3 regions of the Streptomyces sp. NPDC090127 genome follow, and region 3 is predicted to be linked to each of the others. Evidence: riboswitches for the same ligand, from Rfam matches in the RefSeq annotation. Region 3 holds a riboswitch; each other region holds the start of a gene.
What was found. A riboswitch is a leader RNA that binds a small molecule or an ion and turns the genes downstream of it on or off. The one in region 3 is predicted to bind cyclic di-AMP.

Region 1: linked by a shared signal. The riboswitch ahead of ACIPPS_RS18955 (M23 family metallopeptidase) and the one ahead of ACIPPS_RS14990 (C40 family peptidase) in region 3 are both predicted to bind cyclic di-AMP.
Region 2: linked by a shared signal. The riboswitch ahead of ACIPPS_RS09625 (peptidoglycan DD-metalloendopeptidase family protein) and the one ahead of ACIPPS_RS14990 (C40 family peptidase) in region 3 are both predicted to bind cyclic di-AMP.

The regions. Positions count from the first base shown of each region.
Region 1 is NZ_JBIVDE010000005.1:21,733-31,942, forward strand. Features, by position in the region: gene ACIPPS_RS18950 (aldo/keto reductase) at 1-795, opposite strand, end outside; gene ACIPPS_RS18955 (M23 family metallopeptidase) at 902-2,002, opposite strand; cyclic di-AMP (ydaO/yuaA leader) riboswitch at 2,014-2,161, opposite strand; gene ACIPPS_RS18960 (PP2C family protein-serine/threonine phosphatase) at 2,470-3,558, opposite strand; gene ACIPPS_RS18965 (MerR family transcriptional regulator) at 3,961-4,701, opposite strand; tRNA gene ACIPPS_RS18970 (tRNA-Met) at 4,896-4,969, opposite strand; gene ACIPPS_RS18975 (rhodanese-like domain-containing protein) at 5,041-5,520, opposite strand; gene sigJ (RNA polymerase sigma factor SigJ) at 5,829-6,707, shown strand; gene ACIPPS_RS18985 (ATP-binding protein) at 6,947-10,000, opposite strand; gene ACIPPS_RS18990 (pyridoxamine 5'-phosphate oxidase family protein) at 10,163-10,210, shown strand, end outside.
Region 2 is NZ_JBIVDE010000002.1:907,843-918,052, reverse strand. Features, by position in the region: gene dxs (1-deoxy-D-xylulose-5-phosphate synthase) at 1-1,269, shown strand, start outside; gene ACIPPS_RS09645 (aspartate aminotransferase family protein) at 1,266-2,651, shown strand; gene ACIPPS_RS09640 (helix-turn-helix domain-containing protein) at 2,727-3,413, shown strand; gene ACIPPS_RS09635 (DUF6126 family protein) at 3,434-3,598, shown strand; gene ACIPPS_RS09630 (tyrosine-protein phosphatase) at 3,614-4,426, opposite strand; cyclic di-AMP (ydaO/yuaA leader) riboswitch at 4,816-4,981, shown strand; gene ACIPPS_RS09625 (peptidoglycan DD-metalloendopeptidase family protein) at 4,986-5,948, shown strand; gene ACIPPS_RS09620 (SGNH/GDSL hydrolase family protein) at 6,118-6,930, shown strand; gene ACIPPS_RS09615 (STM4011 family radical SAM protein) at 6,917-7,795, opposite strand; gene ACIPPS_RS09610 (STM4012 family radical SAM protein) at 7,805-9,136, opposite strand; gene ACIPPS_RS09605 (STM4013/SEN3800 family hydrolase) at 9,133-9,954, opposite strand; gene ACIPPS_RS09600 (STM4014 family protein) at 9,975-10,210, opposite strand, start outside.
Region 3 is NZ_JBIVDE010000003.1:923,389-932,672, forward strand. Features, by position in the region: gene ACIPPS_RS14980 (ATP-dependent Clp protease proteolytic subunit) at 1-486, shown strand, start outside; gene ACIPPS_RS14985 (hypothetical protein) at 494-799, shown strand; cyclic di-AMP (ydaO/yuaA leader) riboswitch at 1,114-1,311, shown strand; gene ACIPPS_RS14990 (C40 family peptidase) at 1,315-1,791, shown strand; gene ACIPPS_RS14995 (LysE family translocator) at 1,903-2,529, opposite strand; gene ACIPPS_RS15000 (LysR family transcriptional regulator) at 2,602-3,507, shown strand; gene ACIPPS_RS15005 (ATP-binding protein) at 3,593-4,033, opposite strand; gene ACIPPS_RS15010 (8-amino-7-oxononanoate synthase) at 4,165-5,358, opposite strand; gene bioB (biotin synthase BioB) at 5,503-6,795, shown strand; gene ACIPPS_RS15020 (adenosylmethionine--8-amino-7-oxononanoate transaminase) at 6,788-8,068, shown strand; gene bioD (dethiobiotin synthase) at 8,492-9,190, shown strand; gene ACIPPS_RS15030 (VOC family protein) at 9,209-9,284, shown strand, end outside.

The DNA of each region.
Region 1 (10,210 bases), on a different contig from region 3:
GGTGGCCACCTCGGCCTCGTGCGCCTGGGCCACGGTGTCGAGCGCGGCCAGGATCCGGCGGCCCCGCTCGGACTCCGCGTGCGCGGCCGCACCGTGCGCGCGGACGCTGTCCACGGTCCTGCCCGGGCGGTACTTGCCGGTGAGGAAGCCGGACGCGAGCGCGTAGTACGGGAGGGAGGCGAGCCCGGCCCGCTCGGCGGTGGCCAGGAGTTCGCCCTCGTACGTGTCGCGCGAGAGCAGGTTGTAGTGCGGCTGCAGGGCGACGTAGCGGGCGAGCCCCTCGGCCTCGGCGAAGTCGAGGGAGGCCTGGAGCCGCTCGGACGAGATGTTGGAGGCCGCGACGGCCCGCACCTTGCCGTCCCGCACCAGTTGGTCGAGCGCGGTGACGATCTCCTCGACCGGGACGGTCGGGTCGTCGAAATGCGTGTAGTAGAGGTCGATGTAGTCGGTGCCGAGGCGGCGCAGCGACTCCTCGGCGGCGGCCTTGATGGTGGTCGCGGAGAGGCCCTTGTACTGGGGGTGGGCGCCGACCTTGGTGGCGATGACGACGTCGGAGCGGTTGCCCCGGGCGGTCAGCCACTCGCCGATGAGCGTCTCGGACTCGCCGCCCTGGTTGCCCTCGACCCAGGCGGAGTACGCGTCGGCGGTGTCGACGACGTTGCCGCCGGCGGCGGTGTAGGCGTCGAGGACGGCGAAGGACTGGTCCCGGTCGGCGGACCAGCCGAAGACGTTGCCGCCCAGCGCGAGCGGGAAGACGAGGAGATCGGAACGGCCCAGCGGGCGAAGAGAGGTCATGGGACGGTTCAACGACCTCCCTGGAGTGCGCTATTCCGACAGCGGTGAACCGGGAGTCCCGGCAGCCCTGGCGTGGGGGGGTGACGCCAGGGCCGCCGGAGTCTCGTCAGACCGACAGGCCCTTGCTGCCCAGCCAGGCCGCCGGGTCCACGCCCGAGCCGCCCGGGGTGTGGACCTCGAGGTGCAGGTGCGGGCCGGTCACGTTGCCGGTCGCGCCGACGCGCCCGATCGTGTCGCCGGTGCCCACGGACTGGCCAACGCCGGCCGTCATCGAGGAGAGGTGGCAGTACCAGACCTCCGTACCGTCCTCCAGCTCCAGGACGATCCGGTAGCCGTACGAGCCGGACCAGCCCGCCGACTTGATCGTGCCGCCGTGCACCGCCTTGACCGGTGTGCCGGTCGGCGCCGCGAAGTCGAGGCCGGTGTGCTGGCCGGAGGACCACATGGAGCCGGACTGGCCGTACGTGGAGGTGAGGGTGTACGAGGACGTGGGCAGCGAGTAGCTCGCGGCGAGCTTCGCCAGGCGCTCGGCCTCGGCCTTCGCCGCCGCCTCCTCCTCGGCCTTCTTCTTCGCCGCGGCCGCTTCCTTCTCGGCCTTGTCCGCCTGGGCGGCGGCCTCGACGGCGGCCTTCTCGGCGGCTGCCTTCTCCGCCACGGCCTTCTCGGCGGCGTCGGCGGAGGCTTGCTGCTGCTCGGCCTGCTGGAGGATGCGGGCGCGCAGCGCCTCGCCGGCGTCCGCGGTCGCCGCGGAGGCGGACTCGGCGCCCGCGTTCAGCTGGGCCTCGTCGGCCGGCAGCGCGAGCGTGGCCGTGAGCGGCTGGGCGTTGATCGTCCCGGAGTCCGTACCGTCCGCGCCGTCCGTGTCGGAGATGAGCGCGCCGACGCCGGGCAGTTCGGAGGCGTCCGGCAGGTTGAGGTCGGGAAGCGATATCGAGACCGGGGGCTTGTCCTTGGCGGTCGCCATGCCGCCGGCGCCGACGGCCGCGATGACACCGACGCCGAGGACGGTGGAGGAGCGGGCGAAGCCGGAGCGCTGCTTCACGACGCGGTGGCGGCCACCCGAACGGGCCTGCTGGCGCAGGGAGTCCTCGGTGGGGTTCCACTCTCCCCAGGTCGACGCTTCGTCGTCCGTCCCGGCGGCGCCACGGGCGCCGAACGCGTTGAAACCGTCAGAAAGACCCTCGGGGGCAGGGCTGTTGGACGCCACGGAGGCGCGCTCCTTTCCTTCCTTCTCGCCTACCGGGTTAGCTGACGGGTTCGGAGCAGGAAGGTCTCCTACGGGCGTTTTCGCACGAGTGCGAAGGTGCCCGATTCACCCCAAGTAGTGGTTCCCCGGTTCCCTTTCAGGATTCGGCGCGTGCGCACGGTGCCGTCTTGGACGACGGCTGGGACGACCGCGCTGCGTTATCGAACGTTAATAGACACGAGGGCTGGATTCCAAGCCGTTCCGGTTGATCATTCACAAGATTGAGCTGGTACAGGACGATTTGATCCCGCTTCAGTACGGACCTCTACTAAAGGTCGAGAACTGACTGTTCGTCAATTGTTATCGGAGCGGAACCCTTCCACTACGGATGGTCACGGCACCGCGCACGGCACCGCGTACGGCACCGCGCACGGCGCCGGTCAGCCGGTCTGCCGGTCAGCCGGTCAGCCGGTCTGCCGGTCTGCCGGTCACCGCACCACGGGCATCGTCCGGCGCCGCTCCGGCTGGCCCGCTCCCGGCCGGCTCACGGCGAGCAGCGCCATGTCATCGGTGGAGCCCCCGCCCGTGTACCGGCGGACGTCGTCGACGAGCGCGTCGAGCAGTTCCTCCGGCCCCGGGAAGATCCTCCCGGCCAGTCGCTCGGCCGGTTCGTAGAAGGCCCCGCTGGAGTCGCGCGCCTCGGAGAGCCCGTCGGTGTAGAGGAGCAGCGTGGCGCCCGGCGGGTACGGCGCCTCGTCGGCCCGGTCAGGCCAGGCGGCCAGCTCGCCCATGCCGAGCGGCAGCGCGGGCTCGGTCGGCACCAGATGCGACAGGGCGCCGTCCGCGTGGAGCAGCAGCGGCTCGGGGTGGCCCCGGTTGACGACCCGTACCCGCCCGGCCCCACGCGGGATCTCGGCCAGGACGGCGGTGGTGAACCCCTCGAAGGCGTCCAGCCCGTCCCGGCGGGTGCCCTCGCGGGCCAGCGCGCGCTCCAGTCGCTGCGCGACGCCTTCGAGGGTCGCCTCCTGCTCCGCCGCCTCCCGGAAGGCGCCGATCACGACGGCCACCGCCTCCACCGCTTCGAGCCCCTTGCCGCGGACGTCACCCACCACGAGCCGTACCCCGTACGGCGTGTCCTGGACGGCGAAGAGGTCGCCCCCGATGAACGCGTCCGCCTGCGCGGCCTCGTACCGGGCCGCGACATGGAGCCCGCCGATCCGCTCGGCGGGCGTCGGCAGCACGGCCTTCTGCGCGGTCTCCGCGATGACCCGCGCCGACGCGAGCCGCTCACCGCTGCGCCGCACGACCCGGTTGATCAGCAGCGCGAGCACGGAGACGGTGACGACGGTGAACGTCTCGGTGAGGGCGGGAACGTCGTTGGCGGTCTGGTTGTAGAGGTGCAGCCCGATGCTGGCGAGGACGGCGGCGATGCCGGTGAGCAGCGTCGTCAGCATCGAGAAGAACGGGGCGGCGATGAGCGGCGCGGCGGAGAACATCGGGGAGGCGGTGTACGAGGCGGGGGTGGACAGGTCGAAGACGACACCGCCGAGGATCACCAGCGGCGGCAGGGCCCGGATGAACCGCCGCGCCCGCTCGGCCCGCCCCCGCCGAGGCCGCGGCGAGAGCCCGTCGACGACCTGACCGTTGCCGACCTGACCGTCGGCGACACGACCGTGGCCGACCCGGCCGTTGCCGGCCCGACCGTCGGCGGCCCGACCCTTGGGGGCCCGACTCTTGCCGGCCCCACCGTTGCCGGCCCGACCCTTGCCGGCGGAATCGCCGCCGACGGGTCCGCCTCCCCGGCCCTGGACCGGCCCTTGTTCCTGCCCCTGCCCCTGGCCCTGCCCCACCTGTGCTCTCCTGCCCGGTCCGTACACGGCACGGCGACGGACGGTACCGCGCCCTCCCCAGGGTGGCGGGAGCCGCGCCGCTCGGCGACCCCCGCTCGGCCGTGTGGGGGACGCGGACCGGGCGCGCGGCTACAGGTTCCGCTCCGCGTAGGTCTTCATCGCGTCCCGGACGAGTACGGCGGTGCCCTCGCCGTGCTGGTCGTAGGTGGCGGTGAAGCGCGGGTCGTCGACGTACATCTGGCCGAGCCCGGTCACGTACTCCTTCGACGGCGCCGTCGTGATCGACAGCCACGCGACGTGGCGCCGGGCGATCTCCTGGACCTCGTCACTGTCGGCCGCGAGACCGTCGTGCGCCGCCCGCCCGAAGTCGCGGGCGATGGCGGCCTGCCGGTCCATGAAGTCCCGCTTCTCCTCGGCGCTGAGCGAGCGCCACCAGCGGTCGCCCTGCTCGTAGGCGTCGCGACCCCAGCGCCGGCTGACCTCCTCCTCGTACCGCGTGTGGTCGAAGCCGTCGAGAACTTCCTCTGCCATGAGCGCTTCCCCTTTCTCTGTCTTGTGGAGCGTGGTCTTCACCGCCGCGATCTGCCGCCCGATCCGCTCCCGCTCCTGTTCGAGCAGAAGGAGATGCGTGCGCAGCGCGGCGGACGTGTCCCGCTGCCCTTCGAGGACCTCGCCGACGGCGGGCAGTGAGAGCCCCAGCTCGCGCAGGAGCAGGATGCGCTGCAGCCGCACGAGCGCCGCCTGGTCGTAGTACCGGTAACCGTTGGCGCCGATCCGGCTGGGTTCCAGCAGCCCGAGCTCTCCGTAGTACCGGAGGGTTCGGCTGGTGGTGCCCGCCTTCTTGGCGATCTCTTGGATCGACCACTCCATACCGAGAACGCTAGATCTTGACGTTGCGTAAAGGTCAAGCGCGCAAGCCGGCGAGGCGGGCGGCGGGGGCGGCGAGGCGGGCGGCGGGGGCGGCGAGGCGGGCGGCGAGGGCGGCGAGGCGGGCGGCCGGAGCGGGGGACGTACGACGAAGGCCCGAATCCAGTGACTGGATCCGGGCCTTCGTTGCTACTGAGTAGCGGGGACAGGATTTGAACCTGCGACCTCTGGGTTATGAGCCCAGCGAGCTACCGAGCTGCTCCACCCCGCGTCGGTGAATATGACCTTACGGCATGGGGCGCGGATCCCCTAATCCGTATCCCGGCAGGGGCCCGGCGGCTCTCAGCAGCCGCAGTCGTCGGAGTCGACGGGGGCGGTCAGCGGGTCCGCGTCCTTCTTCCCGGGGCCTTCCCACGTCTCGTACGCGAAGCCCTCGCGGACCCAGTACTCGAAGCCGCCGAGCATCTCCTTCACCTGGTAGCCCAGCTGCGCGAGAGCGAGCGCGGCGCGGGTGGCGCCGTTGCAGCCGGGGCCCCAGCAGTACGTGACCACGGGGACGGTCGTGTCGAGCAGCTGCTCGGCCTGCTCGGCGATGAGCGCGGTCGGCAGGTGGACGGCTCCGGGGACGTGGCCCTGGTCCCAGGAGGCGGTCGAGCGGGAGTCGAGGACCACGAAGCCGGGGTCGCCGTCGGCGGCGAGGGCGCTCGCGACGTCGGAGACGTCGGCGTGGAAGGCGAGGCTGGCGGAGAAGTAGGCGGCAGCGGCCCGGGGAGAGGCGGGCGGGGTACGAAGTACGGCGTTGACCTGCGCGGTTGTCGTCATGCGTGAAAATCTACGGTCGACGATCAGCGCGTTGAAGTGGCACTTCCCGGCGGTGGGCACCCTCCGCCGGGGAAATCCCGGCGTTACGCGGGGGGCGGCAGGGGATCTCACGCAACGGACGGTTCCGGAGGGGGGCTCCGGATGTGCGGTGGGGCCTCCGGCTGTCCGGAGACCTCTCCGGCTGTCCGGGGGCTCCTCCGGAGTGGTCCGGGGCCCGGTTCCGGGCGGGGCGGACGTGTCACGTTTCGACGGCGCCGTCCGTCATGACGATGACGGACTCGACGAGTTTCGACGAGGGAGACGCACCGATGGACGACAAGGACCTCCTGGCCTCACGGTTCGAGGCCGACCGCACGCATCTCAAGGCGGTGGCCTACCGGATGCTCGGCTCGCTGAGCGAGGCGGAGGACGCCGTCCAGGAGGCGTGGTTCAAGCTCAGCCGTTCCGACATCAGTGACGTACGGAACCTCAGCGGCTGGCTGACGACGGTGGTGGGCCGCGTCTGCCTGGACATGCTGCGCTCGCGCGCCTCGCGCCGTGAGGATCCGCTGGAGTACTACGTCCCCGATCCGCTGTTGCGCCGCGCGGGCGGCCCCACGACCGACCCCGAGGAGGAGGCGCTGCTCACCGACTCGGTCGGTCTCGCGCTGCTCGTGGTCCTCGACACGCTGGGACCGGCCGAGCGCCTCGCCTTCGTCCTGCACGACATGTTCGCGGTGTCCTTCGACGAGATCGCCCCGATCGTGGACCGCAGCCCGGCCGCGACGCGCCAGCTGGCCAGCCGGGCGCGCCGTCGTGTCCAGGGGGCGGCGCCGGGCCCCGCGCCGGACCTCTCCCGCCAGCGCGAGGTGGTCGACGCCTTCATGGCGGCGTCGCAGGCCGGTGACTTCGAGGGCCTGCTCGCGGTCCTGGACCCGGACGTCCTGCTGCGGGCGGACGGCGGCAAGGCGCTCGCGGCGGCGTCGAAGCTGGTGCGCGGTGCGGAGGCGGTCATCAGCCAGGCGCTCACCTTCGCCCGCTTCCGGCGCGAGTACCGGGAGGTCCTGGTCAACGGCGCGCCGGGCGTCGTCTCCTACGTGGACGGCGGCCGGGTGGCGGGCCTCATGGCGTTCACGATCGTCGGCGACCGCATCACACAGATCGACATCATCGCGGACCCGGAACGACTGGAGTCGCTGGGCATCTGAGGGCGGCCCACACCTTCGCCGGTCCGGACGCCCGGACCGCTCCAGCTGATGGGTGGTGGGTGGCGCGCGGGCCGGGGGGACGGTGACGCCCGGACCCGGGGGGACAGTGACGCCCGGACCGGTGGGGACAGTGGCCGCCCGGACCGGTGGGGACAGCGACCGCCCGGACCCGGGGGGGGACGGTGGCGCCCGGCCCCGCGCCGGTGCGCACCGGCCCTCCAGGCGGCCGTGACGTGACGTCAGGCGTCGGGGATCGCGCGCGGCCCGGGTGTGGTCGGGGCCGGCTCTCGTACGAGGCCCAGGGCGGCCAGCGCGGTCGTACCCGCCGTCGCGTGGGCGCCGCCCGCGAGGAGCAGGGTGCGGGCCGACTGATAGGGGCAGCCGGCCGCCTCGAAGGCGGTCGCGGCCGCGAGCTGGCGCGGGAGGTCGCCGTCGAGGAGCGCCGACGTCCGGTCCACGTGGGCGGTGGCGACCGGGTTGCCCGCGACCGTCTTGCGTGCCGCGTCGAGCCGGGCGCGGGCATCCGGGTGCCCGGCGAGCACCGAGGCCTCGGCCCGGAGCGTCACGTACCAGTGCAGCCACACCCAGGAGAGCCACTTCCACACCCGCTCCGGCTCGGGCGCGACCCGCTCCAGCGCCGCGTCCGGGTCGCCGTCGTGCAGCAGGAGCAGGGCGTCGAGGACGGCGCCGTAGCCGTGGCGGTACTCGTCCCCCGTACCCGCCCGGTCGACCGTCGCGAGCCAGCCGGCCCGGGCCTCGTGGTCGCCGCGCAGGCCGTGGACGAGGGCGACCGACGCGGCGGCCGGACCGAGGGAGAACGACCGGCGGCGCCCGCTCCGCTCCCACGCGTCCAGGAACCGCACGCTGCCCGCGAGCACCTCGTCGCCCCGGCCGGCGAACGCGTCGGCGACCAGCAGCCAGGACAGGGCGTGGTGGCCCACCTCGGCCAGGAGCGGGTGCTCGGCGAGCCGCCCGCCCCACCGGCGGGCGGCCGGCAGGTCCCCCACGCCCAGCGCGGTTCCGGCGGCCATGGCGAGGGCGTCCAGCAACTCGTGCGTACGGGCGGGGGCGTGGGCATCGGGCCGCCCACCGGAGGCCTGCGCCAGGAGCTCGATGCGGCGGCGGGCGGCCGCTGCGGCGGCGAACGACTCCCCGGCCCAGCACTGGGCGCCGGACAGCGCGTCGAGGGCGGCGGACTCCGCGACCGGGTCGCCCGTGCGGCGGGCGAGCGCCACGGCCCGCTCGGCGCGCGCGACGGTCTCCGCCGCCGTGTTGTCGGTGTCGCCCTGGACCGCGCCGAACGCGTCCGCGACGACCGCCGCCTCGGCGAGCGCGACGGCCGCCTCGGCGGCCGGGTCGGCGCCGGCAAGCTCGCGCGCGGAGCCGAGCAGGGCGGTCACGTCGTCGACGGCCGGGAGCACGGCGAACTCGCTGGAGAAGCGGTACGCGACGGTGGCGGCGGCCGCCAGGTCGCGGCCGGCCCCGGCGGTGTCCCCGGCCCTGCGCGCGGCCTCGGCGGCGGCGCGGTGCAGCCGGAACATGTCGTCGCCGAGCCTGCGGCACCCGGCGACGGCGGCCGCCTGCCGCAGGGCCCCGGCTTCCGTACCGACAGGGCCGGGGACCCGCACGCCCGCCGCCCCGCCCGCCAGCTCGGCCGCCTGTTCGTACCGCTGCTGGGCCTCACCCAGCAGGTTGCGGGTGAAGGCCGAATCGGCGAGGGAGAGCGCGAGGCGGTGGGCGTCCGCGCGGCGGTCCGGGCGGTCCGCGGACCAGGTCAGAGCGGCGCGGAGGTCGTCCGCCACGGCGTCGAACCGCACGCGCCAGTCGACGCCCCGCGTGCCCGGCCCGCCGAGGGAACCGGTCCCACTCGGCCCGCCCAGCCCGTCCGACCCACCCCACTCCCCCAGTTCCGCCGCTCGGGCCAGGCACCAGTCCACGTGCCGGGTGCGGACGGTCGTCAGTTCGTCGGCGTCGGCCAGCCGTTCCGTCCCGTACTGGCGGATGGTCTCCAGCGCCTGGTACCGCGTACCCGTCTCGGACGGCGTGACCGCGAGCAGGCTCTGCTCGGCGAGCCGGCCGAGGCCGTCGGCGACGACCGTGGGGTCCAGCGGGGCGAACCCGGCCACCTCGGCCGCGGCCTCGGCCGTGAACGGCACGACGAAGACCGACACCCGGCGCACCAGCGCCCGGTCCACCGGTTCCAGCAGGTCGTGACTCCAGTCGAGGACCGCCCGCACCGAGCGGTGCCGGTCGGTGGCACGGGGGCCGCCCGCGAGGATGCGCAGCTGGTCGGTGAGGCCGGCCGTGAGGCCGTCGAGTCCGAGCGTGGCGCACCGGGCCGCCGCCAGTTCGATCGCGAGCGCCATGCCGTCGAGCCGTTCGCAGAGGGCGACGACCCGTTCCCGTACGCCCGGATCCGTCAGCAGCCCGACCACGCCGACCGCGCCGACGGCCCCCGCCCGGTCCAGGAACAGCGCCACCGCGTCCGACGCGTCGGCGCCGGCGCGGGACAACGGCGGTACGGGGAAGACCCGTTCGAAGGGCACAAGCAGGCGCGCCCGGCTCGTGACGAGCACGCGCACCGCCGGGCAGGCCGTCAACAGCCGTTCCAGGAACGGCGCGACCCCGCCGTCCCGTACCTGCTCGCAGTTGTCCAGGACGAGCAGCGTCCGGTGGTCCGCCAGGGCGGCCAGTACCGCGTCGTCGATGCCGCTCCCGGGCTGCTCCCCCACGCCCAGGGCCGCGGCGACCGCCGCGCCCACCCGCTCCGGATCGGTGACCGGGACCAGGTCGACGAACCACACGCCGTCGGCGAACTCGTCCGCCAGGTCGGCCGCGACCGCCAGCGCGAGCCGCGTCTTGCCCACCCCGCCCGGCCCGACGGCGGTCACCTGCCGGTGCGCACGCACCGCCTCGGCCAACTCCGCCCGCTCCCGCACCCGGCCGATGAAGGCGGTCAGCGGGGCCGGGAGGGGGGCGGTTCGGAAGCGCCCGGATCGCGCGTCGGCGCGGGACTGCGCGCCGACACGGACGCGTTCGTCGGCGCGCGACCGCTCCTCGGCGCGCGACTGCTCCTCCGCCCGGGCCAGCTCCTCGGCGCGGGCGCGTTCGATCGCGTGCCGGGCGAGCGCGCGCCGGTCCGGTACCTCCAGCTTGCGCAGCAGCGAGGAGACGTGCGACTCGACGGTACGTACGGAGATGAACAACCGGGCGGCGATCTCCGCGTTGCTGAGGTGCTCCCCGAGCAGCGCGAGGACGTCGGCTTCCCGAGCCGATATCACGGGAGTGGACATCGGCCCATTATCCGTGGCGGGTCGGTGGCACGTTCCGTGTCCGGCACGGAAGCGCCCGGCCCCCGCCCGGACGGAAGGTGTGACCGGAGCGCGGAACGCACAACGCGCCACCACGCCCACCACGCAACCACGCCACCACGCCACGACACTTCAGGAGCGACCATGCCCGAGACCGCGCCGCCGCCCCGCTCGCGCCCCGAGCGCCGCCGC
Region 2 (10,210 bases), on a different contig from region 3:
AAGGACGTCCTCCAGCACACGCCCGTGATCGGACCGCCGCTCTACGGATCGCTGCACGGCGCGAAGAAGGGGTTCAAGGAGACGTTCGCCCCGCAAGGGCTCTTCGAGGATCTGGGGCTGAAGTACATCGGTCCCGTCGACGGCCACGACCTCGCGGCCGTCGAGTCCGCCCTGCGCCACGCCCAGCGCTTCCCCGGGCCGGTCCTGGTCCACTGCCTCACCGAGAAGGGCCGCGGCTACCGCCCCGCCCTGGAGGACGAGGCGGACCGCTTCCACGCCGTCGGCGCCATGGACCCGGTCACCTGCGAACCCCTCGCCCCCTCGACCGGCCCCTCCTGGACCTCCGTCTTCGGGGACGCCATCGCCGAGATCGGGGCCGAGCGGCCGGACGTCGTCGCGATCACCGCCGCGATGCTCCACCCGGTCGGCCTGACGACGTTCGCCGAGCGCTTCCCCGACCGGGTCTGGGACGTCGGCATCGCCGAGCAGCACGCCGTGGTCTCGGCCGCGGGCCTCGCCGCCGGCGGGCTCCACCCGGTCGTCGCGGTCTACGCGACCTTCCTCAACCGCGCCTTCGACCAGCTGCTGATGGACGTCGCCCTGCACCGGTGCGGCGTCACCTTCGTCCTTGACCGGGCCGGGGTCACCGGCACCGACGGGCCCTCCCACAACGGCATGTGGGACATGTCGATCCTCCAGGTCGTGCCCGGGCTGCGGCTCGCCGCGCCCCGCGACGCCGACCAGCTGCGCGCCCAGCTGCGCGAGGCCGTCGCCGTCGACGACGCCCCGACCGTGCTGCGCTTCCCCAAGGAGACGGTGGGCCCGGCGGTCGCGGCCGTCGGGCGGATCGGCTCCATGGACGTCCTGCTGGAGCCCGCGGGGCAGGACGCGGACGTGCTCCTCGTCGCCGTCGGGGTCATGGCCGAGGTCTGCCTCCAGGCCGCCGACCTGCTCGCCGGACGCGGCGTCCGCTGCACCGTCGTCGACCCCCGCTGGGTCAAGCCCGTCGACGAGGCCCTCGCCCCGCTCGCCGAGCGGCATCGTCTGGTCGCCGTCGTCGAGGACGGCGTCCGTACCGGCGGTGTCGGCGCGGCGGTGGGTCAGGCCCTGCGCGACGCGGGGGTCGACGTCCCGCTGAGGACCTTCGGCATCCCCGAACAGTTCCTGGCCCACGCCAAGCGCGGCGAGGTGCTCGCCGACCTCGGCCTCACCCCGGTGGAGATCGCCGGGAACATCAGCGCCGCACTGACCCGGAAGAAGGGGCGATGAGCAAGGAGTTCGACCTCTCGGCACTGCTCGCCGAGCGCGGGGCGGAGCGCTACGAGCTGCACAGCCGCTACCTCAACCACCAGCTCCCGCGCATGCTGCACACGATCGGCTTCGACCGGGTCTACGAGCGGGCCGAGGGAGCCCACTTCTGGGACGCCGACGGAGTCGACCACCTCGACATGCTGGCCGGCTTCGGCGTCATGGGCCTCGGCCGGCACCACCCCGTCGTCCGCAAGGCGCTCCACGACGTGCTCGACGCCCAGCTCGCCGACCTCACCCGCTTCGACTGCCAGCCGCTGCCGGGCCTGCTCGCCGAGCGGCTGCTCTCCCACAGCCCCCACCTCGACCGGGTCTTCTTCGGCAACAGCGGTACGGAAGCGGTGGAGACCGCCCTGAAGTTCGCCCGGTACGCCACCGGGAGCCCCAGGATCCTCTACTGCTCCCACGCCTTCCACGGCCTGACCACCGGCTCCCTGTCGGTCAACGGCGAGAAGGGCTTCCGGGACGGCTTCGCCCCGCTGCTGCCCGACACGGCGATCGCGCTGGGCGACCTCGACGCCCTGGAGCGGGAGCTGGGGAAGGGCGATGTGGCCGCGTTCGTCGTGGAGCCGATCCAGGGCAAGGGGGTGCACGAGGCCCCGCCGGGCTTCCTGCGCGCCGCCCAGGAGCTGCTGCACCGGCACGGCGCCCTGCTGATCGCCGACGAGGTGCAGACCGGGCTCGGCAGGACCGGTGACTTCTACGCGTACCAACACGAGGAGGGCGTCGAACCGGACCTGCTCTGTGTCGCCAAGGCGCTCTCCGGCGGATACGTCCCGGTCGGCGCGACGCTCGGCAAGGACTGGATCTTCAAGAAGGTCTACTCGTCCATGGACCGCGTCCTCGTCCACTCCGCCAGCTTCGGTTCGAACGCGCAGGCCATGGCGGCGGGACTCGCCGTGCTCTCGGTGATGGAGAACGAGGGGACGGTGGCGCACGCGCGCCGGATCGGCGAGCTGCTCTCCTCGCGCCTGAAGGAACTCGTACCGCGGTACGAGCTGCTGCACGAGGTCCGCGGCCGCGGGCTGATGATCGGGATCGAGTTCGGCCGCCCCTCGTCGCTGGGGCTGCGCAGCCGGTGGACGATGCTCCAGGCGGCCCGGAAGGGGCTCTTCGCGCAGATGGTCGTCGTGCCGCTGCTCCAACGGCACCGGATCCTGACCCAGGTGTCGGGCGACCATCTGGAGGTGATCAAGCTGATTCCGCCGCTGATCATCGACGAGGCCGACGTGGACCGCTTCGTGACCGCGTTCACGGCGGTGATGGACGACGCCCACGGCGGTGGCGGGCTGATGTGGGACTTCGGGAAGACGCTGGTCAAGCAGGCGGTCGCCCAGCGCTGACAGGGTGGCCCGAGCGTGACTTGCCTCTGGGGCAAGAAATTTGCCTGAGAGGAAAGTTCCTGGCGGAATGGAGCCATGGAGCACCTCCCCGGGGAACCTTCCCCGGACCCTGCCGCACAGGATCCTGCCGTACCGGGTCCCGTCGCACCGGATCCCGCCGGACCTGACCCGGCCGCCGTCCTGCCGGACGTCGCCCCGCAGCTGCGTGGGCTGCGCCGACGGCGCGGGCTGACCCTGGAGGTCGCCGCGCAGCGGGCCGGGCTCTCACCGGCCCATCTCTCCCGGCTCGAGACGGGCCATCGGCAGCCCTCGCTGCCGATGCTGCTCGCCCTGGCCCGCATCTACGGTACGACGGTCTCCGCGCTCCTGGGCGAGGTTCCGGCCGAGCGTGATCCGATCGTCCGGGCCGGCCGGTCCGAGCCCGTCGAGGCCGACGGCTGGACCTACCGCCAGGCAGGGGGGCCCGGCCGGGCCCTGCAGGCGCTCCGTGTGCACGTTCCGTACGCCACCCGCGCCGACATCGTGCGCGTCCATCCCGGCGAGGAGTGGCTGCACGTCCTCGACGGGCAGGTGCGTCTCGCCCTCGGCGACGCCGTCCACGTCCTGGATCCCGGGGACAGCGCGCACTTCGACTCGCTCACCCCGCACCGCATCGGCGCCGCCGGTCGCGGCGGGGCCGAGCTGCTCTTCGTCCACACGCTGATGCAGAGCCCCGTCGCCGAGCTGTGTCTCGGCGACGGCGCCGCTCCGCATCCGCGCTGAGCCCTTCGGAAAGGACCGTCATGTCGGAGAAGTCCGGAAAGCGCGCCCCCGTCACCGGCGAGGAGCGCGAGGCCGGCCAGTTCCCCAAGGGGCTGGTGCTCCGCCTCTTCGCGTACCTCGTGGCGGGGCACCTCTTCGCCGCCTTCCTCTATCTGCTGTTCGCCCTCGGCGGGCAGAACCAGTGACCGCGAGGGGCGCCGTCACGCGTCCTTGACGAGCCGCTCGCGCAGGCGCGCGCGGGTCTCCGCGCTGAGCTTCAGACCGTCCGTGAGGTAGTTCTCGGCCGTCCCCCAGGTCTGCTCCATCGTCTCGAACGCGGCCCGCAGATACTCCACACGCGCGTCGAACAGCGGGCTGATCAGCTCCATCACCTCGGGCGCCATCGCGTCCGCGGAGGTGGAGCTGCGGCGCACCTTGTAACGGCGGTGCGGGTCGTTCGACTTCACGTAGTCGGCCTCGATCGCCTCGCGCTCGACGCCCACCGCGAGCAGCGCGATGGCGATGGAGAGGCCGGCCCGGTCCTTGCCGGCCGCGCAGTGCATGAGGGCGGGGACGCTGTCCTCGGCGAGCGCGTGGAGGATGCGGCTGTGCTCCGCCGTCCGCTCGACGATCATCTTGCGGTACGAATCAGACATTCGGGTCGCGGCCTTGCCGTCGCCGAGGATGGCGCGGAGCTGCTCCAGCTCGCCCGAGCTGACGAGCTTCCAGAACTCCTTGCCGTCGGCCGGGTCGTTGAGCGGAATGTTCACGTTCCGTACGCCGGGCAGTTCGACGTCCGGGCCCTCGATCTTGACGTCGGCCTGATTGCGGAAGTCGAAGATCGTGTGCAGCCCGAGGGTGGTGAGGAACGCGGCGTCGTCCTCCGTGGCGTGCGCGAGGTGGCCGCTGCGGAAGAGGCGGCCGAAGCGCACCGTCCCGCCGTCCACGGTCGGCAGTCCGCCCACGTCCCGGAAGTTGCGTACCCCGGTGAGCTCGGGTTCGGTCGGCGAGATCTGGGGCAGCTGCTGCGTCACGGGTGCTCCTGAAGGTTGGCGGATCGCGATCGGGTCCTGATCGATTCCTGGCGCAATCATCCCGGGTGCCGGGGGGCCTCCGCACCTCTGGGTAGGGGAATGGGCGTTCTGTCCGAATTAGGGCCTTCGATATAACGCGCCCTGGTTGCAGGGGAGATGGGTTTCGCGGCGTGAGCAGCGTCATAGAAGTGACGGACCGTGCCTGATCGCCGGGCGTAATTCCCCTGCCGGAAAAGGAAATCGATCCGCCGTCATCCACGGAGGGTGACCGGAATGCGGAGCGGATATCACGCTCTGGAATGCGAACGGAAAACGGCGGCTTGTTCGGCTCGACCCTGCTCGTCTAGCGTCACCGTCAATCCGGTCGGACCGCCGAATCCTGCCACCGTCCGGAATCCGCACCCATCCCCATCCACGTACGGCAGGAGCGGGGGACCCAGGTAAGTACGCCGCACCGGTCGATCCGGACGGCTCGGGGTGAAGCCGCGTGAGAACGCGGCCGGACATCTCCAGTCCGAACCCGACAGCTCACCTCGTAGGCGACGGAGAGGAATTCGCCATGCCCGCGAAGGGTAAGCACCGCCGTCCCAAGGTCAACCCGATCACGCGTGGATTCGTCGCCGCCGGCACGGGCGGCGCCGTCGTCGCCCTGCCGCTGCTCGGCGCGACCGGAGCCCACGCCGCCGAGAAGGCCGCTCCGACCGTGACGTCCGAGAAGGCCGTCGCCGCCGTCGCCGCCACTCCCGCGAAGGCCCCCGCCGCCGCGAAGCCGAAGACGTACTCCGTCGCCCCCGGCGACTACCTGTCGAAGATCGCCGCCGAGCACCACCTCGCGGGCGGCTGGCAGAAGCTCTACTCCGACAACCGTCAGGTCGTCGGCGAGGACCCGTCGCTGATCCTGCCGGGCATGAAGCTCACCCTCGGCGCCAAGTCGACGGCCAAGGCCGCCCCGAAGGCCGAGGCCCCCAAGGCCGCGCCGAAGACCCCGAAGGCCGCGCCCAAGGCGGAGAAGTCCTCCTCCGACGCGAGCGAGACGCGCAGCTCCCGCTCCTCGGACCGCTCCACGGCCCCCACCGAGAACTCCGGCTCGGCGCAGTCCGCCCCGGCCAAGGCCTCCTCCGGCTGGGTCGCCCCGGTCAGCGGCGGCATCTCGACCCCGTACCGGGCCTCCGGCTCGATGTGGTCCTCCGGCTACCACACCGGTGCGGACTTCATCGCCGCCTCCGGCACCTCGGTCAAGGCCGTCGGCGCGGGCACCGTCCACTCGGCCGGCTGGAGCGGTTCGTACGGCAACGAGGTCGTCATCCAGCACGCCGACGGCACGTACTCCCAGTACGCCCACCTCTCCTCCCTCTCCGTCTCGGCGGGCCAGACCGTGACCGGCGGTCAGCAGATCGGCCTCTCCGGCTCGACCGGCAACTCCAGCGGTCCGCACCTGCACTTCGAGATCCGCACCGGCCCGAGCTACGGCTCGGACATCGACCCGCTGGCCTACCTGCGCCAGCACGGCGTCGGCGTCTGACGCCTTCGCGTTCACCCGCAGCACCCCACAGGGGCCCGGCACTTCCGAGTGCCGGGCCCCTGTGGCGTATTCCGGCTTGGCGGAATCTTGACCGGTGGCGTATCTCACCCGGCGTCAACCCCTCCTTACGGTCGCGTAGGTCACATGCATAAGGGAAAGATGAGCTCCCGTGGCAGACGATTCGAGATCAAGAGACATACGCGCATTCGGGTCGTACGCGGCGATCGGTGACAGCTTCACCGAGGGTGTGGGAGATCCCGGGCCCGACGGGACGTTCGCCGGCTGGGCCGACCGTTTCGCGGTCCTGCTCGCCGACCAATTGCCGGAGCACGACGTATTCCGTTACGCCAACCTGGCCGTCCGGGGCCGGCTCCTCGACCAGATCGTGGCGGAACAGGTCCCCAGGGCCAAGGAGCTCGCTCCCGACCTGGTGACCTTCTGCGCGGGCGGCAACGACATCATTCGCCCCGGCACCGACCCCGACGACGTCGCCGAGCGCTTCGAGCGCGCCGTCGCCGACCTCACCTCGGCCGTCGGCACGGTGATGGTGACCACCGGCTTCGACACCCGCGACGTCCCCGTGCTGCGGCATCTGCGCGGCAAGATCGCCACCTACACCGCCCATGTCCGGGCCATCGCCGACCGCTACGACTGCCCGGTCCTCGACCTCTGGTCGCTCAAGTCCGTGCAGGACAGGCGGGCCTGGGACAACGACCGGCTGCACCTCTCGCCCGAGGGGCACACCCGGGTCGCGCTGCGCGCCGCCCAGGTCCTCGGCATGGACGTGCCGGCCGACCCGGACCAGGTCTGGCCGCCGCTGCCGCCGAGGGGGACCCTGGAGGTCCGCCGCGACGACATCCAGTGGGCCAGGGAGTACCTCGTCCCGTGGATCGGACGGCGGCTGCGCGGCGAGAGCTCGGGCGACCATGTGGCCGCCAAGCGGCCGGACCTGATGCCGCTCGGCGACCTCATGCCCCTCTGACCGCCCGGCCCGGCGCTCCCGCGCGCCCGGCCGGAATCCGCTCCAGGACCCCGCCCGCGAACACGTCGTACAACGGCAGCGTCTCCAGGTGGACGTAGCCGATGTGGCAGTCGCAGGCCGCGAGCGGGCAGGCGCGCGGGCGCAGCGCGGCCCGGTAGGACCCGTCGTACAGGTTGCCCAGCTCGGCCTTGACGAAGTGACAGCGGCGCACGGTCCCGTCACCGTCCACCGAGACCACCGACTCACCGGTCCGGCACGGCAGCCCGGCGGAGCGGTGCGGACGGCGGCTGTACGGGAAGAGGGGGTCGAGGGCCGTCCAGCTCTCGGCCTCCTCGTCGGTGTACGTGTGCCCGTCGGCCGCGTTCACCCAGAGGTAGACCTCGGGCGGGAGGTCCTCGCGCAGGCGCAGCGCGTGCTCCCGGTGCGCGGGCAGACCGACCACCCCGACGCTGAAGCGGACCGACCGGGCCGCCAGCTCGCGGCACTTCGCGAGGAAGCGGTCGTACGGCGTCTGGCCGGGGTGGTACGTGCACCAGAGCGCGAGGGTCTCGGGGTCGGCCTCGGCCAGCCAGTCGGTGCGGCAGCTCAGGTTGGTCTGGATCGCCACCCGCTCGACCTGCGGCAGGTGCGACAGCTCGGTGAGGGTGCGCCGGTACCACGATCGGACCAGCCCCTCGCCCCAGGGGGTGAAGAGGATCCTCAGCCGGTCGCCGGTCTGCGCGGTCACCCAGGCGGCGAAACGCTCCAGCGCGGCGCGGTCGGCCCGCAGCTGTTCGCGGCTGTCACGGCGCTTGGCGAACGGGCAGTAGGGACAGTCGTAGTCGCAGGAGGCGAGCGGCCCGCGGTACAGGATCGTCAGGTCCACGACAGCTCCCTACCTCGGGTCGTAGGCGGCCATCGCCGCCCGGACGGCCGGCGAGAAGAGCGCGGGGCCGAGCGCGTCCGAGTGCGCGAGGCCCTCGGGGGAGAGCCGCAGCAGCCCGTCGGGCGCGGTCGCGTCCAGCCAGCCCAGCGCCTCGAACCGGCCCAACTCCGCCGGGAAGTCCGCGAACGGCGACGCGCCGAACCGCTCCTCGTACGTGTCCGTCTCCATGCCCCGGACCTGGAGGAGGGACTGGAGCAGATGGCGGCGGCGCGCCTCGTCCGCGTCGACCGGGCGGCCCACCCGCGCCCGGGTGAAGTCCTCCGTCGTGGTGTAGTCGTCGATGATCGCGCGGATCTCCCGCATCTCGACGGCGTAGTCGAAGGAGTAGTGCAGCGACGAGGTGTAGGAGCGGGCCCCGCAGCCCAGGCCGATCATGCCGTCGGTCTGGCAGGCGTAGTCGTCGGCGCCCTGCGGCGGGGCGTCGGTGCGCCGGAACATGCGCATCGAGACCTGCTCGTAGCCCCGGGCGAGCAGATGGTCTCGGCCGTGCCGGTAGAGCCGCAGCCGCTGCTCGTCCCACTCCCGGTCGGCGGTGGCGGCGAGCCGGCCGAGGCCGGTGAGGGGACGGACGTACAGGGGGTAGAGGTACAGCTCCTCGGGCCGCCAGGCGAGGGCCGCGTCGAGCGACCGGGTCCAGCTCCGGTCGGTCTGGCCGTCGATGCCGTAGATCAGGTCGATGTTGAGGACGGGGACGCCCGTCTCCCGGATGCGGCCGAGCGCCCCCTCGACGTCGGCGCGGCGCTGGGGGCGCACGGCGGCGCGGGCCTCCGCCTCCACGAAGCTCTGCACGCCGATGCTCAGCCGGGTGGCACCGCGCTCGGCGAGGACCGCGAGCCGGTCGGCGGTCGCGGTCGAAGGGGAGGTCTCGACGGAGAGCGGGACGGCACGCAGGTCGACGCCCGTCCGCTTCTCCGCGATGTCGCAGAGCCGCTCCAGCTCCCCGGCGGTGAGGAAGGTGGGCGTACCCCCGCCGAAGGCGGCCGTGGCGAAATGGACCGGCCCCCGGTCGCCGAGCGCCTCGCGGACGGCGGACGCCTGGCGGTCGAGGGCGTCGAGGTAGCGGGTCGTCAGCTCGTCCGGGGCGCCGATCCGCGTGAAGAGGTTGCAGAAGCCGCAGCGGACCTCGCAGAAGGGTATGTGGGCGTAGAGGGAGAGGGCGTCCTTCGGCTCGTCGCGCCAGAGCGCGGCGAGGGAGGGAGCGGGGTCCGGGAGCGGGCGGTACGCCGTCTTGTGCGGGTAGGCGTAGACGTAGCTCTCGTACGGGCGCGGCGACGGGTTCACGCGATCTCCGCCCGGTCCGGGCCGTCCAGGAGGAACTGGGCGTACGGAACGGTCCAGACGCTCTCGTGGCCGAGCCGGTGGCCGGTGAAGCCGTCCTCTCCGTACGCGGTGCCGTGGTCCGAGCAGACGATCGCGAAGCAGGGGCGGCGGCTGCTCATGGCGGCGAAGAGGCGGCCGATGTGCCGGTCGACGTGGACCAGGGCCGCCGCGTGCGAGGCGCGGGTGTCGCCGGACTCCCGGGTCGCGCCCGGGAGATGGAACCAGTTGGGCTGGTGCAGGGCGGCGACGTTGACGAACAGGAAGAGCCGCTGCTCGGCGGGGAGCCCGGCGACGATCTCCTCGGCCCTCGTCACCTGGGACTCGAACGAGGTCGGGGAGGCGACGCCGAAGGCGGGCTCCCAGTGGCTCTCCTCGAACAGTCCCGGCAGCACCGAGCCGAGCGGGCCCTGCCCGTTGAAGAAGCCGACGCCGCCGACGCACGCGGTGCGGTAGCCCTCCTCGGCCAGGCCGGAGACGAGGTCGGGGGTGTCGTACACGAAGGTGCCGTCGGTGGTCGTCTCGCTGCCCGCGAACCGGGCCGCGAAGAGCCGGGGGTGCGGGCCGGGGGTGGCCGGGGTCGGCAGGAACCCGGCGAAGATCGCCTGGTGGGAGGCGTACGTGAAGCTGCCGGGGGCGTGCCGGCGCTCCCACCGTCCGTCGGGGAGGTGCCGGGCGAGGTTCGGGATGCGGCCGGCGGCGGCGAGTTCGGCGGCCACGTCGTACCGGAGGGTGTCGAGCGTGACCAGGAGGAGGTCGTGGCTGCCCACGATCTCGTTCATGTCGGGTGCGTGCTGCCGGTTCACGTGGTGCTCGTTCCTGTGGTGCGAGTGGTGCGAGTGGTGTGAGTGGTGCGGGTGGTGCGTGCAGTGCTAGTGGTGCGGGGGGTGCGTGCGGTGCGAGGAGTGCTAGTGGTGCGGGGGGTGCCTGTGTGTGTTCTGGTGCGTGTGGGGGTGCCGCGCAGGAGCGCGGCGACCTGCGCGGCGTAGGTGTCCCGGCCTTCGGCGCCGCTGCCCGGCAGGCCGGTGAGTCCGGGGA
Region 3 (9,284 bases):
GTCATCGCGCAGCTCCTGCATCTGGAGTACGCCGACCCGGACCGGGACATCGCGCTCTACATCAACTCCCCCGGCGGGTCGATCAGCGCCATGTCCGCGATCTACGACACGATGCAGGTCGTCACCTGCGACGTGGAGACCACCTGCCTCGGGCAGGCCGTCTCGACCGCCGCCGTCCTGCTCGCGGCCGGCGCGCCCGGCAAGCGGCTCGCCCTGCCCGGCGCCCGGGTCGTGCTCCAGCAGCCCGCGATGGACGAGCCGTTGCGGGGGCAGCCGAGCGATCTCGACATCCAGGCACGGGAGTTGATCCGGCAGCGCGCGATGCTGGCCGGGATGCTGGTCACCCACACCGGACAGAGCGGCGAGCGGATCGACGCCGACATCGACCGGACCACCGTCCTCGACGCGCCGGCCGCGACCGTCTACGGCCTGGTGGACCACGTGATTCAGAACCGGGGGGCGTCGGGCGGCGCCGGGACCAGGTGACGGCGCGATGGTCCCCGATCTGCCGCCGCTGCCCGCTCTGACGCGCGCGGAGGGCGAGTTCGTCGACGCCTACCTCGAAGTGGTCGATCTGCTGGGCCGCATCAATCCATCCAGGGCTTCGCATACGTATGGGGCGCTGCGCGCCGCTCAGGCGCTGGTGGGACGGGTCGGCGCCCTGCGCGACGCGCTCACGGCGATGCACGCGCGCGGCGAGAGCGAGGTGCACGCCGAGACATTGGCCCGAGCGCTGCGGGTGTTGGACGGGGAGCGTAGATCCGGCCGCGTCACCGTCCCGGAGACTCCGGCAAGTTGACATTCCCCCGTGTCGTGTCGAGGTCCACTCGGCGCAGCGCGGCCGCGGAATCGCTCCCCCGTTCGGCGTAGTCGACGAATCAACATATGTGCGGGGTGAGTTGCACAGCAGGTGTACGCATCTGGCCGAATCGGGCATTCCACCCCTGGTCCGGGACTCGTCGGCCAAACCTGTGACGATCACGAAACATGCCTGTCCACCCGAATGGATCAGTCGTGAGGAGCCTCACATAACCTCGTTTCGACTCGGATTTCGCCCTGAATCTGGGTCAAGATCCCTCACGACGACAAGCCCCCGCCACCGCGGCGGGGCGGTCCGGGCGGACGCCGAGTCCTGCCGCTGTCCCGGATGTCTGGTCGACAGGAGTGGATCGGCAGGAGTGGAGGACCCGAGCAGTACGGGACGGCCGGCCGGATGGGCCGTTCCTCGGGGTGAAGCCGCAGCCGCGGCCGGGCAACTTCGCCAGTCCGAACCCGACAGGTCATCCTTCACAGGCGGCTGACGAAGGGTTGCGCATGAGTGCGCAGATTCATGTCCCGTCCGTGCTGTCCCGGGCCGGAGCCGTCTCGGCTCTCACCCTCGCCGCCCTCGGCGGCACGATGCTGGCACCAGGTGCCGCACCGGAGGCCCAGGCCGCGACCTCGTACGCCGGCAAGGCGCTGAACATCGCGGCTTCGAAGAAGGGATCGCCGTACAAGTACGGAGCGTCCGGACCGTCCCGGTTCGACTGCTCGGGGCTCACGCTCTACTCGTACAAGAAGGCGGGCAAGTCGCTGCCCCGTACCGCGCAGCAGCAGTACAACAAGACCCGGCACATCTCCGCGTCCAGCAGGCAGAAGGGGGACCTGGTCTTCTTCCACTCCGGTGGCAGGGTGTACCACGTGGGGATCTACGCGGGCAGCGGAAAGATCTGGCACTCCCCCAAGAAGGGTTCGTGGGTGAAGCTCGACAGGATCTGGTCGTCCAAGGTGTATTACGGCCGGGTCCGCTGACGCCCGGTCCGCTCCGACGCGAGCGGGGTGCGGTGGTCCCCGCGCCCGGGGGGTGCGGTGGTCCGACGCGAGCGGGGGGCGCGGTGGCGCCGCCGCACCCTCGCCTCCGGTTCAGTGCCCCGGTGACACCAGCAGCGTCACCCCGAGGGCGGCGAGCATGCCGCCCGTCACCCCCTGCACGGTCCTCGCGGCCCGTGGCCGCCGCAGCCGGTGGCCGAGCCGGTCCACGCCGAGTGCCACCAGCGGGAACCAGAGCAGGGCCAGCAGCACCACGATCGAGGCCAGCAGCAGCGTGCGCGGCAGCACCGCCGCGCCGTCCGGTACGAACTGTGGCAGCAGACTCAGGAAGAGCACCGGCGCCTTGGGGTTGAGGACGTTGGTCAGGAAGCCCTGCCGGAAGGCCCGGCCGACCTCCCGCTCCCCCGCCGCGTCCGCCGCCGGCTCGCCCGCCGACGCGCGCAGCGCGCCGCGTAGCGCCTGTACGCCGAGGTAGAGGACGTAGACCCCGCCGGCGATCTGCAGCACGCGGTAGAGCACCGGGACAGCGATCAGCACGGCCGCGAGCCCGGCCACCGCGAGGGCGGTGTGCACGACGAGCCCGCCCGCCACTCCCACGGCGCAGGCCACCCCGGCCCGGCGCGAGGCGAGGGCACCGCGTACGACGACGGTGAAGTCCGCGCCCGGCATGGCCACCATGCCCGCCGCGACCCCGATGAAGGCGATCAGCTGTCCGTCCATGACCCCAGCCTGCCCGCCGCGAGCCTTTAGTGTGTAGACACGATTTACTGGGTCTGCCCAAAGGGATGCTTTATGCAGGATCTGGTGCGGCTCGCCGCCCTGGTGGCCGTCGCCGAGGACGGCTCGATCACCCGGGCCGCCGCCCGGCTCGGCTACACCCCGCCCGCGCTCTCGCAGCAGCTCGCCAAGCTGGAGCGGGAGGCGGGCGCCGCGCTGCTCGTCCGCCACCACCGGGGCGCACGGCTGACCCCGGCGGGCGAGCTCCTGGTCACCCGGGCGCGCCGGGTCCTGGACGAGATGGACCGGGCCCGCCATGAGCTGGCACGGCTCAGCGGCCTGTCGGGCGGGCGGCTGCGGGTCGGGACGTTCACCACGGTCGGCATCCATCTGCTGCCGCCGGTGCTCAGCGCGTTCCGCCGGGCGCACCCGGACGTGGAGCTGACGGTCGCCGAGTACGAGCCGCCGGGCGGGGTGCACGCCGTGGCCGCGGGCGAGGTGGACCTCGCGCTGACCCACACGTACGAGCCGGCGGAACCGGCGCCGCTGCCGCCGGGGGTCGAGCTGGAGCCGCTACTGATCGAGGAGTTGGTCCTGGTCACGGCGCCGGGCCATGTCCTGGCGGAGGGTTCGGGCCGGCTCCCGATCGCCGAGCTCGCGGGCCAGCCGCTGATCAGCAGCGCGCCGGACCACCCGCCGCGCCGCGGCGTGGAGGGGGCGTTGGCCCGGGCGGGTGCGACGCCGTCGGTGGTGTGCCGGACGCCCGGCTACGCCCTGGTCTGCGCCCTGGTCAGCGCGGGCCTCGGGGTGGCGGTGGTGCCGGAGATGGTCGCGTCGATGGCTGCGTCACCGCTGGGCGTACGGGCCCTGGAACCGACCTCGTTCCGCCGGACGATCTCGGTCGCCCACCGGGGCGAGGAGTCGGGCCCGGCGGCCGCGTCCCTGCGGGCACTGCTGCGCGGCGCGTTCGCGCGCGCGTAGGGGCGGGGCCTTCGCGCGGCCGGAGTTCCTGTACGCGCGGGCGGCGTTTTCGCGGCCGGTGATCGCGCTGCTAGAGATCGCGCTGCTAGAGAGGGAAGGCCGGAGTGGCGGCGGTCCAGGGGAGGTTGATCCGGACCGTCTTGCCGCCCTCGGCGGTCGGGGTGACCGAGAGACGGCCGCCGGCCTCGGCCGTCAGGCTGCGGATGATGACCATCCCGCGTCCGTTGTCCTGCTGCACGGCCGCCGGGAGCCGCTTCGGCCAGCGGGGGTGGCTGTCGGTCACGCCGATGTGGAGCTGTTCCTCGCGCTCCAGGCGGACGTCGACGGTGAAGGTGGGCGACTGCCCGAAGGTGTGCTGGACGGCGTTGGTGGCGAGCTCCGAGACGATCAGCCGGACCGTCTCGGCGGTGTCGCTGCCGCCCGCGAGCCCCCAGCCGGTCAGGACGTCGGCGACATATCTCCGGGCGGCGGACACCGAGGCGGGATCGCTCGGCAGAGTGACGGATGCTTCCTGGTGGTCTGCCATGGCGACGCTGTCCCTTTCCCACCGGGCCCGGCCCGGACTGCACTTCGCGTCAGAGTGCCACCGATCGCGCCGTCCCGGGCGGCGATCCACCAAGATATGGGCATATGTGTCGCTCGAAGCGGTGAACTCTGCTACGAGAGCCCGTATTTGGGGTCCGATCCGTGAAGGGGCGGCGCGGTTCGCACGATCGTGGCGACCGCCTGCTCGATCTGCGCGTCCGTCAGGTCCGCGCGGGCGGTGAGCCGCAGCCGCGAGATGCCGTCCGGGACGGACGGCGGCCGGAAGCAGCCGACGGCGAGTCCCTGCGCACGGCAGTCGGCCGCCCACCGCAGCGCCGCCTCCGGCGAGGGCGCGCGGACCGAGACGACGGCGGCGTCCGGCCGTACGGCGGTCAGGCCGGCCGCCGTGAGCATCCGGTGCAGCGTGCCGGCGACCGTCCTGGCGCGCTCGGCGAGGCCGGGCTCACCCTGGACGAGCCGCAGGCCGGCCAGGGCGGCGCCGACGGCGGCCGGTGCGAGCCCGGTGTCGAAGATGAACGTCCGGGCCGCGTTGACCAGGTGCTCGATCACCCGGGCCGGGCCGAGGACCGCCCCGCCCTGGCTGCCCAGCGACTTGGAGAGGGTGAGGGTGGCGACCACGTCCGGGGCGCCCGCGAGCCCGGCGGCGTGCAGGGCGCCCCGCCCGCCGTCGCCGAGCACGCCCAGGCCATGGGCGTCGTCCACGACGAGTCCGGCGCCGTGGGCCCGGCAGGCCCCGGCCAGTTCGGGCAGCGGGGCGCGGTCGCCGTCCACGGAGAAGACGGAGTCGGAGACCACCAGCGCCCGGCGGTCCGGGTGCGCCTGGAGGGTCTTGCGTACCGCCTCGGGGTCGGCGTGCGGGACCACGGCCGTCTCGGCGCGCGAGAGCCGGCAGCCGTCGACGATCGAGGCGTGGTTGCCCGCGTCGGAGACGATCAGCGCGTCGCGGCCGCTCAGAGCGGTGAGGGCGGCGAGGTTGGCGGTGTAGCCGGAGGAGAAGACGAGGGCCGCCTCGAAGCCGCAGAACTCCGCGAGTTCGCGTTCGAGCCGGGTGTGCAGCCGGGTGGTGCCGGTGACCAGCCGCGACCCGGTGGAGCCCGCGCCCCAGCGGCGGGCCGCCTCGGCGGCGGCCTCCGTGACGTCCGGGTGGCGGGTCAGCCCGAGATAGTCGTTGCTCGCCAGATCGAGCGGCTCCGACTCGGCGGCCCGGGGCCTCAGGGTGCGGACGAGACCCGCCTCCGCACGGCGGCGCGCCTCCGCGTCGATCCAGTCGAACGGCGTCCGGCGGGTGTCCTCGTCCCGGTGCATGGGGCAGATCCTTTTGTAGGCAGCGCACAGACCCTAACCGTCCGCGCGCCGGGACAGGGTGTGGCCATCCACACACGTCAAACCGGCGCGTTTGTTCAGATCCTCCTTGGCCCCGAGGTGTGCCGTAGGCAAGGATCAGCCCTTATGGACCTGCTGAACACGCTGGTGGACAAGGGGCTGCGGCGCGAGCTGCCGAGCCGTGCAGAAGCGCTCGCCGTGCTGGCGACCTCCGACGACGAACTGCTCGATGTGGTGGCCGCGGCGGGCAAGGTGCGCCGCCAGTGGTTCGGCCGGCGCGTCAAGCTGAACTACCTCGTCAATCTGAAGTCCGGGCTGTGCCCGGAGGACTGCTCGTACTGTTCGCAGCGGCTCGGTGCGACGACCGGGATCCTCAAGTACAGCTGGCTGAAGCCGGACGAGGCCTCCCAGGCGGCCGCCGCGGGTGTCGCGGGCGGAGCCAAGCGGGTCTGCCTCGTCGCGAGCGGCCGCGGCCCGACGGACCGGGACGTCGAGCGGGTCGGCAGGACGATCGAGGCCATCAAGGAGCAGAACGAGGGCGTCGAGGTCTGCGCCTGTCTGGGGCTGCTCTCGGACGGCCAGGCGGAGCGGCTGCGCGAGGCGGGCGCCGACGCCTACAACCACAACCTGAACACGTCCGAGGGGACGTACGGGGAGATCACCACCACCCACACCTACGCGGACCGGGTGGACACCGTGCAGAAGGCGCACGCCGCCGGACTGTCGGCGTGCTCGGGTCTGATCGCGGGCATGGGCGAGAGCGACGAGGACCTGGTCGACGTCGTCTACGCCCTGCGGGAGCTGGACTCCGACTCGGTTCCGGTGAACTTCCTGATCCCCTTCGAGGGCACCCCGCTGGCGAAGGAGTGGAACCTCACCCCGCAGCGCTGCCTGCGGATCCTGGCGATGGTCCGGTTCGTCTGCCCGGACGTCGAGGTCCGGATCGCCGGCGGGCGCGAGGTGCACCTGCGCTCGATGCAGCCGCTCGCGCTGCACATCGCGAACTCGATCTTCCTCGGTGACTACCTGACGAGCGAGGGCCAGGCCGGCAAGACCGACCTGGACATGATCGCGGACGCCGGCTTCGAGGTGGAGGGCGCGGGCACGACGACGCTGCCCGCACACCGTGCCGACGCGCTCGCCGCGGCCGGCGCGGTCGCGGCCGACGGGTGCGGCTCGCAGGCGTCGGCGGGGTGCGGATCGCACGCCGAGGCCGGTGCGGACGCGGCGGCGGGTGCGGGTGGCGGGTGCGGCTCGCACGCCGGCGCCGGTGGCGGGTGCGGGCCGTGCGGCGGCCACGCGCCGGAGCCCTCGGAGGCGGCCCCCGCCGAGGTGCCGAACGACGTGTCGAACCCGCGGACCGACCTGGTGGCCGTGCGCCGTCGCGGCGCCGGAACGGACCTCGCGCCGAATGCGTAACGACGAACTGCTCGCCCTGGACCGGGCGCACGTCTGGCATCCGTACGGCCCCATGCCGGGCCGGGCCGAGCCGCTGGTCGTCGCGTCCGCGTCCGGGGTACGGCTCCGCCTCGCCGAAGAGGCGCACGGGCAGAGCGAGTTGGTCGACGGCATGTCCTCGTGGTGGTCCGCCATCCACGGCTACAACCACCCGGTGCTCAACGAGGCGGTCCGGGGCCAGCTGGACCGGATGAGCCATGTCATGTTCGGCGGGCTCACCCACGAACCGGCCGTCCGGCTCGCCGCCCGGCTGGTGGAGATCACGCCCGAGCCGCTCCAGCACGTCTTCCTGAGCGACTCGGGCTCGGTCGCCGTCGAGGTCGCGATCAAGATGTGCCTCCAGCACTGGCGCTCGGTCGGCCGACCGGAGAAGCGGCGGCTGCTGACCTGGCGCGGCGGCTACCACGGAGACACCTGGCAGCCGATGGCGGTGTGCGACCCCGACGGAGGGATGCACGAGCTGTGGTCCGGCGCACTGCCGAAGCACTTCTTCGCCGACCCGCCGCCGGCCGCGTACGAGGAGTCGTACGCGGAGCACCTGCGCGAGCTCATCGGCCGGCACGCGGACGAGCTGGCCGCCGTGATCGTGGAGCCGCTGGTGCAGGGCGCCGGCGGTATGCGGTTCCACTCCCCCGCGTACCTGCGGGTGCTGCGGGAGGCGTGCGACGCGCACGACGTCCTGCTCGTGTTCGACGAGATCGCGACCGGCTTCGGCCGTACGGGCGAGTTGTTCGCGGCGGACCACGCCGCCGTCTCGCCGGACGTGATGTGCGTCGGCAAGGCGCTGACCGGCGGATATCTGTCGATGGCGGCGACGCTGTGCACCCCGCGGGTGGCGGACGGGATCTCGCGGGGCGAGGTCCCGGTGCTCGCCCACGGGCCGACCTTCATGGGCAACCCGCTGGCCTCCGCCGTGGCCTGCGCCTCGATCGACCTGCTGCTGTCCCAGGACTGGCAGGTGGAGGTCAAGCGGATCGAGGCGGGACTGCGGGAGGGCCTCGCGGACGTGACGGCCGTGCCGGGGGTCCGTGAGGTACGGGTCCTCGGGGCGATCGGGGTCGTGCAGCTCGACCACCCGGTCGACATGGCCGCGGCCACGGAGGCGGCGGTCCGCGCGGGCGTCTGGGTGCGCCCGTTCCGCGACATGATCTACACGATGCCGCCCTTCGTGACGGGCGACGAGGATGTCGCCCGGATCTGCGCGGCGATCCGGTCGGCAGCGGCAGCGGGCTGAGCCCGCCCCCGCACGGCCGGGGCCGGCTTGGCTAGGGCCCGGACGGCCGGGGCCGGCACGGCCGGGGCCGGCACGGCGGGAACTTCGCGCGGCCAGGGCCCGGACGGCCGGGCGCGGACAGGCCGGACCGGACGGCCGGGCGCGGACAGTCGGGCTCGGACGGCCGGGCGCGGACAGGCGGGCTCGGACGGCCGCGCGCGGACAGGCGGGCTCGGATGAACGGGCCCGGCGAAAGGAGCCCTCATGGCCGGGGTCGGCACGGCCGGAGTCCGGACGGCCGGAGCCCGCACGGCTGGGCTCGGCCCGGGGCTCGGCTCGGCACGGATGGGCTCGGCCCGGCCGGCGGGTCGACCGGAGGGAGTCGCCGCGGGGTGTCCCGTGGCGGGTCGCGCCAAGGAGGCGCGGCGGAAAGGACTGCACACCATGAGCGTCATCGTCGTCAGCGGTACGGGGACGGAGATCGGGAAGACGATCGTCACCGCCGCCCTGGCCGCCGTGGCCACGGCCCAGGGGCGGTCCGTCGCCGTGCTCAAGCCCGCGCAGACCGGCCTCGCGCCGGGCGAGCGGGGCGACGCGGACGAGGTCGTACGGCTCTCCGGGGCCGCCGTCTCGTCCGAACTGGGCCGGTTCCCCGAGCCGTTGGCGCCCGCCACGGCCGCCCGGCGGGCCGGGATGACCCCGGTCGGCCCCCGCGAGGTCGCCGAGGCCGCCGAGAAGCTGGCCGCCGCGCATGACCTGGTCCTCGTGGAGGGCGCGGGCGGGCTCCTCGTCCGCTTCGACCACGAGGGCGGCACGCTCGCCGACGCGGCCCGGCTCCTCGGGGCGCCGGTCCTGGTGGTGGCGCCCGCCGGTCTCGGCACGCTCAACGCGACCGCGCTGACCGCCGAGGCGCTCGCGGCGCGCGGCATCGAGCAGCTCGGCGTCGTCGTCGGCAGCTGGCCTGCCGCGCCGGACCTGGCCTCGCGCTGCAACCTGGCCGACCTGCCGGAGGCGGCCGGTGCGCCGCTGCTCGGGGCCGTACCGGAGGGCGCGGGCGCCCTCGACCCGGCCGCGTTCCGGGCACGGGCGCATCGCTGGCTGGCCCCGGCGCTCGGCGGGGTCTGGGACGCCGGGACGCTCTGACCTCCGTAGGCTGAGGTCATGCGCGCATACGTTTCGGAGATCGTCTTCGACTGCGGTGACCCGGCCCGGCTGGTGCGGTTCTGGGCCGAGCTCC